2 regions of the uncultured Virgibacillus sp. genome follow, and region 1 is predicted to be linked to the other one. Evidence: riboswitches for the same ligand, from Rfam matches in the RefSeq annotation. Region 1 holds a riboswitch; the other holds the start of a gene.
The links. Region 1 has a riboswitch for lysine ahead of Q1A47_RS00910 (Na+/H+ antiporter NhaC family protein). Riboswitches for the same ligand answer to the same signal wherever they lie in the genome.
Positions count from the first base shown of each region.

Region 1 (4,737 bases):
TATGATAGAGAAATGATTGAAGCGTTAAAGAGTTCTATTGTTGTTTATCCAAATGGTATTATGGTTGATCTAAATGATGGGAGACAAGGTATTGTTGTAAAACAAAATCCGCATGTTTGCGACAGACCAATTATTCGAATTAACAAGGAGCAAGGGAGAAAATTAGCTAAACCATATGATGTTAATTTAGCTAACGTACTAAATGTGGTGGTTTTCTCATGCAAAATAGATTGAGATTTTTTACATTCTAACCTTCTTGGAACAAGCATATGTTTGTTGCAAGGGGGTTTTTAGATGGGTAGACGATCAGGATTAAAGATAAAAGCAACTTCTCCAGCTAAGGCGATTTTTTTAATGACTTCAATTACATTTGTCATATTAACCTCCCTTAGTATTCTAATAGTAGATAAAGGGATAACTCCTCCACTGATGGAGATAGCCAAAAGGAAGACAGTTGAATTCGCGACTAGAACGATTAATGAAGCTGTGAAGTCAACGGAAAACATAAGCTTTGAAGACTTAATGGACGTTAGTAAAGATGAAAATGGATATCCTACCATTGTTGGTTGGAATGCTTCAGCAGTGAGCAGAGCATTGCGAGCTGCTACCATTAGAGCGGAATACTTTTTATACGGAATGAACAAAGGAGAAATGTTAAATACGGATGATCCAGATATGGAACCAAAGGATTACGGAGATTCAGCAAATGAACTTGCTGACAAAGATCCAACGGTAGTCGAGATTCCCATCGGTCAAGTGACCGGAAGTACTATTTTAGCTAATTTAGGACCCAAAGTCCCTGTTCATTTTGAAATTGTTGGCAGTATTCAATCAGATATAAAATACGAAATGAAAGAATTTGGTATTAATGCTGCATTGTTTGAAATTTATATACCGGTTACCGTTAATGCACAGATTGTCGTACCATTTACGACCGAGCCTGCGGAAATTACAACGAAGGTATATGTTGACTCAAGGGTACTTATGGGTGATGTTCCAGAATTTTTTGGTGGTGGAGAAGGAAGTAGTGGTCCAAACATAGCCGTTCCCAAGGATGACTTGAATATTGATTAAGTACTTGTTATAATAATTATTATTAGCTAGTTGAATATTTAAACCTTATCAGATCGGTGAGGTAGAGGTGCAATGGATATGATTAATCAGTCGGAGGATGACAACGATGATGATTGATGAAAGGATGTATTGCCGAAGCATAATAAGTGTCTTCCTTATTATTGCTGGTGTGCTTTTGAATAAGAAGTATACTGTCATGCAAGAAGCAATGTGCATGGAGAACTACTGATCGAAATGGAGGATAACGTATATTGTAAAGGCAATGGTAGGTTATTTTCTATCATTGTCTTTTTGTGTTTACAGAGCCCCCATTCTCTGACGCAGCCCCGTTTTCCACGTATCCCATTTTCTTGAACAGTATGTTTTCTTTCATTATTGCAAACAATCATAGTGGAGGTTACAACAATGGAAGGAACAATTTTTTCCCTTATTCCTGCAATATTAATGCTCGTATTGGTATTAGTAACGAGAAATGTATTATTATCTTTAGGAACTGGGATTGTAGCAGGAGCACTTCTCATTCATGATTTTTCAATATGGGATTCCCTAAAGGAAATAGGAATTATTATTTATACTATATTTATATCGGAAGGCTCGCTAAATACAGGTAACCTTCTGTTATTAGGATTTTTACTTTTATTAGGAATAATGACAGCTTTTCTCCAAGCTTCAGGTGGGAGTCGAGCCTTCGGTGAATGGATGATCAAACGTGTAAAAACAAGAGTCGGTGCGCAAGCAATGAGTGCGGTGCTAGGTATTATCATTTTTATTGATGATTATTTTAACAGCTTGGCTGTAGGGCAAATAGCAAGACCCTTAACAGATCGACATAAGATTTCACGAGCAAAGCTAGCCTATATTATTGATTCAACTTCGGCACCAGTTACGGTAATATCACCGATATCGAGCTGGGGAGCATATATCATTGGTATTATCAGTGGCTTATTTGTAGCAAATGGCATCACAGATATAGGACCTTTAGAGGCGTTTATTAAAATGATCCCATATAATTTATATGCATTAGGAGCCATACTACTTGTGTTTTTAGTAGCCTACTTAAAGATGGATATTGGCCCGATGAAAGCACATGAGCAAAGGGCAATTCAGACAGGAGAATTACTAAATCCTAAGCAGGATAGAGTACCGGGAGATTTAACCGATACGTTTGCAGCACATACAGATGGGAAAATCTATCATCTTCTTGTCCCAATTGGTGTTTTGATTCTTGCTACTGTGGTATCCATGCTTGTTACAGGTGCAAATGCAAGCGATGGTAATGTTAGCATTATATCCATTTTTGCAAATACGAATGTTAATCTATCGCTATTTATTGGTGGTACAATCGCTGTTTTAACATCATTTGTTTTTCATGGATTACAAAGGAAACCGAAAAGCAACGCAGGAAAAATTATTGTAGAAGGTTTGAAAACAATGCTTCCTGCTATTTATATACTATTATTGGCCTGGACAATTGGTTCAGTGATAGGAACATTAAAAACAGGGGAGTATTTAGCACAAATTGTAGATAATGCTTCGATTAGTCCGGCATGGTTACCGTTGTTATTCTTCTTGATTGCAGGATTTATGGCCTTAGCTACAGGCACATCCTGGGGGACATTCGGTATCATGCTTCCGATCGCAGCTGAGGTGACAGTAATTACAGATATTTCTATGTTATTACCTTCTATGGCTGCAGTGCTTGCTGGTTCTGTTTTTGGTGATCATTGTACACCAATATCGGATACGACAATTCTATCTTCAACGGGTGCTGGTGCAAATCATATTGATCATGTCTTGACTCAATTGCCATATGCGATTTTGGCAGCTGTTTCAGCTGGAATTGGCTATCTTATAATTGGTTTCACCAATCAAGTCGTATTTCCTTTAATTGCTACACTTGTTATCGTCTTAGCTATTGCATTAATCCTGCACTTTTTATCGAACACAAAGTCATAATACGAGATCGGTGTTATGCTACGAATGATTATGTATCGGGCATGTAACATACAGTAAAATCGCCGGTTTAGAATAGAGACCAATAGGTTATACTCTTACGGTGCTTACAATAGAAAACTTCGCTTGTTGTAGTCAGTTTATCTTATAACATGGCGATGGTATTCTGTGGAAATAAAAACTTTAAGCTAAAATCCAAGCTGTCGGGAATTTTTTCTCGGCAGTATTTTTATATAGTAGAAAAAATATTGTCCAACTTTTAAAGCTACGAAATGAAGTCTTTGTTCTGTGTGGAGGGAATGTAGCTAGAAGCTTTGTACAAATACCCGAAGAATCTCTAGTGTTACGATGAGGAATCGAGTATTTTTTCTTCTGGAGAAGTAACGAATAACCTAATCTAAAAGCCTATAATAATTGTTTAAAAATATCTAATAACTATATATGCTGTTTTTTTGTTAATTAAAATTAGAAATATCTTGAAATTCAAATAATTCTTTGACATAGTATAAAAGTACCGTTATAATACAAACAGAAATATCTGAAAAAATAAAACTTTAAAAACATTCCTTAAACCAACTATTTTGGTAAGGAAGAGGGGGAGGTATTGTAATGGAAACTCGTTCACAATGGGGGACAAGAGCAGGGTTTATTATGGCTGCTGTGGGTTCAGCGGTTGGACTAGGAAATATTTGGCGTTTTCCAGCTGTCGCTTATGAGAATGGTGGAGGAGCCTTTTTTATCCCTTATCTGTTCGCACTACTAACCGCCGGTATTCCTATTTTGATTATGGAATTTACGATGGGACATAAATATCGTGGTTCTGCACCGCTTACGTATAAGCGAATAAATAAAAAGACAGAATTTATTGGCTGGTGGGCAGTGCTCGTATCGTTTGTTATCTCTACGTACTATTCTGTTATTATTGCCTGGGCAATATCCTATTCTGTTTTCTCAATTAATTTAAGCTGGGGAGCAGATACGGAAGGGTTTTTAATGAATGACTTTTTACATCGTACCGTAGAACCAGGACAAATAGGAAGTCTTGTACCAGGTGTACTTATTCCATTAATTATCGTTTGGGTTGTAGTTCTAGGTATTTTATTTAAAGGAGTTAAGAGAGGAATAGAAATTGCAAACCGCATCTTTATTCCCGCTTTAGTTATTATTTTCCTTATTATTGTTATTCGAGCAATTACATTAGACGGAGCTATGGACGGATTGCAAACATTTTTTTCTCCAGACTTCAGTAAAATATTAGATGGAGAAGTATGGGTGGCAGCATATGGGCAAATATTTTTTAGTTTATCGATTGCCTTCGCTATTATGATCACATATTCAAGCTACTTACCTAAGAAATCGGATATTACCAACAATGCCTTTATTACAGGATTTGGTAATTCAAGCTTTGAGTTACTAGCTGGTATTGGGGTGTTTTCTGCTCTTGGATTTATGGCAGCTCAATCCGGTGTAGGGGTAGAGGAAGTAGTCTCAGGAGGAGTTGGTCTTGCCTTCGTAGTTTTTCCGGCGATAATTAATGAATTCCCAGGACTGAATGGATTATTTGGCTTTTTGTTTTTCGCTTCATTGGTACTTGCTGGATTAACTTCATTGATGTCAATTACAGAGACATATGTTGCTGGTTTAACAGATAAATTCAAAATATCCAGATCAAAGGCAGTTTTATTTGGAGGTGGAATAGCCGCAATTATT
Region 1 covers NZ_CANMAB010000002.1:58,764-63,500, forward strand. Annotated here, with positions in the region: gene Q1A47_RS00900 (HD-GYP domain-containing protein) at 1-234, shown strand, start outside; gene yunB (sporulation protein YunB) at 295-1,074, shown strand; lysine riboswitch at 1,129-1,307, shown strand; gene Q1A47_RS00910 (Na+/H+ antiporter NhaC family protein) at 1,480-3,030, shown strand; gene Q1A47_RS00915 (sodium-dependent transporter) at 3,637-4,737, shown strand, end outside.

Region 2 (4,737 bases), on a different contig from region 1:
CAGCAACCGTCTTACATGTATCTCAGCCATCACTTAGTGCTGCTATTAAAAAGCTAGAGAATGAAGTAGGATTGACATTAATTAAACGTAATACGAGGAGCCTCGAGGTCACAAGTGAGGGTAAAATACTTTATCAAGAGGCTAAAAAATTGTTAAATCACTATCAGCATGTATCTAAAGAAATGATCCGCTTGAAAGAGCAGGGACCGCTGGAACTCACAATCGGTTTAATAGAGTCCTCCAATTTTTGGGTACCAAAAATTTTGAAACAATTTCAGAAAGAATATCAGGATGCTCATATAAAATTATTAGAAATTCTAAGTTTAACGGATGTAGAGAAAGCTTTAACAAACTTCGATATTCATCTAGCTATAACAAATCAGAATTTGAATAATGATGCGATTGAGACATTACCTATCTATGAGGAAAAATTAGTTGCTGTTCTTCCTCAAGGGCACAACTTACAAGATTATACAGAGCTAACTATTTATGACTTGAAAGACGAAACATTTATCATTTGCAAAGAAGGCTTTCAAACAAGAGAGGATATTCTTTATGCATTTGCTAAATCAGGGATTCAGCCAATGATTCAATTTGAAATCGAGCGATTTGAAACAGCATGTCGTCTTGTTATCGAAGGTTTAGGAATCACAGTTGTTCCTGAAAACTATGTTAAAAATACAGTTCATTCAGATTATCATATAAAACATATTAACGATTCACATTTATCCAGAAGCGTATATCTAGCCTATGAGAAAAATCGTTATTTACCTCCAATTGTACTGAAGTTTATAGGATTGGTGGAAGAATTCTTTAAACAGTGATGCCCTTAGGTCACCTAGAAGTATTTCGTCCTATAGAACACGTACCACCTCAAGCATAGACTGGATGTCAACTTGTCATATTTTGATTGATTCGAGTAATTACTCTAGGTGAGATGCTTAGCTAAATTATGTTTTTCTCCACATATAACTAGCAGTAAGACCCCCGCTTCAAGCAATAAAGGAACAACACTATTGGTAACTAGGGGGACAAACAAAACCTTCAATTGATTGAAGGTTCACTTTATTTGTATGTCATTAAAGGAACAATTGAATAAACGATAGGCATCATTTCCTTGCTAAAATTCAAATAGCCTTGCGTGAAATAAGGAAATCTGTTATATTACAGACAATTAAATATTTCTTATTTCAATTATTTGAAGTGAGGATAGAGGTGCATCGGTCATCATTACACAGTTTGAGGATAATGAGATCCATTGACGATTGTGGAAAGGGATCGTTGCCGAAGTAACAGATAACTCATTATTTACTGTTGCTGGTTCTGCTATTGAATAAATACAGGACTGTCGTATAGGTAACTATATGGAGGGCTATCTGACGCAGAAAATGAAATACTACATTTCTGCAGTAGCAAACCCTTGCTGCTGTTTTTTTGCGTTAATTAGAAATGGTCTATCCATCTATTGTTTTAACTTATCACAAGGGGTGTAAAGAAATGGAATTTGGCCAAGTATTAACCGCAATGGTGACACCATTTGATCAACATGGAAAAATTGATTTTCATGCCACAAGATCTCTCGTAAATTATTTAATTAAAAATGGAACGGATGGGCTGATTGTTGCTGGAACTACAGGTGAATCAGCTACATTAACAGATGAGGAAAAGATTCAGCTTATGCGCTTCGTTGTTGAAGTAGTAAATGATCGAATTCCGGTATTAGCTGGAACTGGGGCAAATAACACAAAAGCTACTATTAATTTAACAATACAAGCGGAAAAAGTTGGAGTTAATGGTATCATGCTTGTTACTCCATACTACAATAAACCTTCGCAAACAGGAATTTATCAGCATTTCCAAGCGAGCGCAGCAGCTACTAATCTCCCTATTATGCTTTATAATGTACCGGGAAGAACTGGTGTCAATTTAACTGTAGATACTACGGTACAGCTTTCTAAAATAGATAATATTGTTGCCATCAAAGAAGCGAGCGGTAACCTTGATGCGATGTCAGAAATAATTAGACGCACATCCAAGGACTTCTCCCTATACAGCGGAGATGACGGACTAACATTACCAGCATTAGCTATTGGAGGAAAAGGTGTGGTCTCAGTCGCCTCCCATATCATTGGTAATGAAATGCAAGAGATGATAAATCAATTTAGCTTTGGAAATGTCAAAGCTAGTGCAGCGCTACATCAACATTTACTTCCAATCATGAAAGCTTTGTTTGCTGCACCTAGTCCTTCGCCCGTCAAATCAGCATTATCTATGAAAGGTGTTCCAGTTGGGGATGTTCGGCTTCCAATGGTACCTCTAACACAAGAGGAAACAAACAATCTAAAACAAACATTACAGCACTTACAGTCCATCGTTTCAGCAAGTTAAACGATTATGAAGAGCGAGAGACTATAGAAATTGAGATAAGTAATGTCGAACTACTACTCGAATATGAAGTATATCAGGATAGTAGTTCGACAGTTCTTTGGAATAGTAATTATTCTACCGAGAGAAATCGATGCATGAACGTCTATCCTAGCCGAAAAAATTGTGAAAACAGCACATGTCAAATGTAACTACGCCAGTGAAAAGCGATACAAAAATTCACTAGGATTCAGCTTTTGATAGCCCTCCTCTATTCAGTTCCTTTAAAATTCTTTAAAGGCTACCGTTACTTTACAACAAATTTTGCTCGACTAGATCCTTCTTTTGTCTTCTTTACCTCGAGTACTGCTGGGAACATAGCTTTTAATTCCTGCACATGTGAGATCACGCCAATCATTCTACCCGATTGCTGTAAACCTACCAATGTATCAACTGCTTTGTTTAGTGCTTCTTCATCCAGCGTACCAAACCCTTCATCAATAAACATTGTTTCAATCGAAATATTGCCTTGAAAACTTTGAATAACATCTGACATACCTAGTGCCAAACAAAGAGCTGCATTAAACTTCTCGCCTCCGGATAAGGATTTCACATCTCTTGTCTGTCCCGTGTATGCATCGAAAACGTCGAGGCCTAGACCACTCTGTCTTCCATGCGATTCCTGCCTGTCACTACGACTCAGGAAAAATTGACCATTTGATAATCGATCTAATCGTAAATTTGCCGCATCGATAATCTGCTCCAAATACTCAATTTGTAAATACCGTTCAAAGGATATTTTCTTGTGATTTTGCCCTCTTAATACATCATGGAGATCGGTTATAGTGGCTAATTTCTTTTCCAAGTTATTAGCTTGTTCAGTGACCTCGACAATGTTTTGCTGTAGTGTAATGATTTCCTCATAGTATTTATTTGATTGATCCCATGTCTTTAATGCTTGTTCGTATTCTACTTTTAATTCTTTCAGTTTGGCTTCAATAGTCGTTAATTCAACCTGCTGCTTATCTTTCAATTCTCTGTTCAGATCACGGACCTGTTTTTGCAGCGTAAGCCGATGCTGATTATATTCTTCTATGCTATGCTTTAACTGCTTACGCTCATCCTCTTCCAGCTTAGCTTGTTGAAACACCTCCTCCGTTTGGAAGGACGCTTGGCTTAATGCATCAACAAACTGTTTGTTTGCATTCTCCCGCCTTATCTTCGTTTCCTGCAGCTGGTTGCTTGCATGACTAACATCGGATTCACTTTTAGTCAATTCTTCTTTCTCCTGCAACAGCTTTTGTTGTATTTGCTCCCAGCGCTCCTCCAATTCCTTTCGTTGCTCTTTTTTTACTTCTATTTTTTTCTCTAATTCAGACAGAGTTCTCACATCTTGAGGAATCTTTTGTATTCTTTCCTGATAAACAGCATGAGCAGTACGATAAGATGCAACTTGCTCTTGATAATATTGCTCCGTTCTTTTCACTTTAGCTTCTACATCTTTGGTTTCTTTTAATGCCTGTTCGTACATAGCTTTATATTCAGCAAGCTGTTTTCTATCATGATGTAATTGCTTCACTTCTTCACTTAGTTGCTGCCCTTGAAGTACTAATGCTTCTTTAGCACTTGTTACATCTCTCTTATTTATGGAATAGTTATTTAATTCATTTTCCCTTTCCTTTAATTGTACGCTTACTGAATTCCATTCAGCAAAGCTGTTACGATATTGCGTATCTAGTATCTGAAATTGCTGCTTCGCTTTTTCTAAATGCTCCCTCGATACGTTACGATCCCTATTTATGGCTTTTTGTGGATGATCGATACTTCCGCAGACTGGGCAAGCTTGTCCATCATGTAGATGCGCTGCTAGAATACTAGCTTGATTATTAAGCCAATCCCTTTCAATTTGTTGGTAATCAGCTTGCGCTTGAGATGCTTCTTGATGTTTTTGTTTGGATTCTTTTTCTAATTTATCGTGTTTTTTTGTTAACTCTATATAATCTATTAGGACTTTTACTTGATCTCGCATCTCTTGTAATCGTTGCTGTTTATCTGGTAACTGCTCGACTGTGAGATCGAGCTTTTCTATTTGTTCGTGAATAGCTTCTGCTCGCTGATTCTTTACATCGAGTAGTTTTTGAAGTTTCTCCAATTCGGAGGCGCCATCCTGTACTTGCTGATTCAGCTTATTCAACTGTTGGTTAGACGCATCCATTTCTTTAACTATTGGTAAATAATCCTTTAGTTGTTCCAGAATAATACGTAGTTGTTCTCTTTCTTCCTTCTTATCTTCCTCTTTTTTATACAAGGCTTGCACTTGCTTTACTCGCTCGTTAGCTGTTTTAAGCTTATTTTCTGCGTAGTGAAGATTCT
Region 2 covers NZ_CANMAB010000114.1:4,442-9,178, reverse strand. Annotated here, with positions in the region: gene Q1A47_RS18030 (LysR family transcriptional regulator) at 1-824, shown strand, start outside; lysine riboswitch at 1,203-1,383, shown strand; gene dapA (4-hydroxy-tetrahydrodipicolinate synthase) at 1,498-2,388, shown strand; gene Q1A47_RS18020 (AAA family ATPase) at 2,672-4,737, opposite strand, start outside.
Region 2: another riboswitch for lysine. It lies ahead of dapA (4-hydroxy-tetrahydrodipicolinate synthase); the one in region 1 lies ahead of Q1A47_RS00910 (Na+/H+ antiporter NhaC family protein).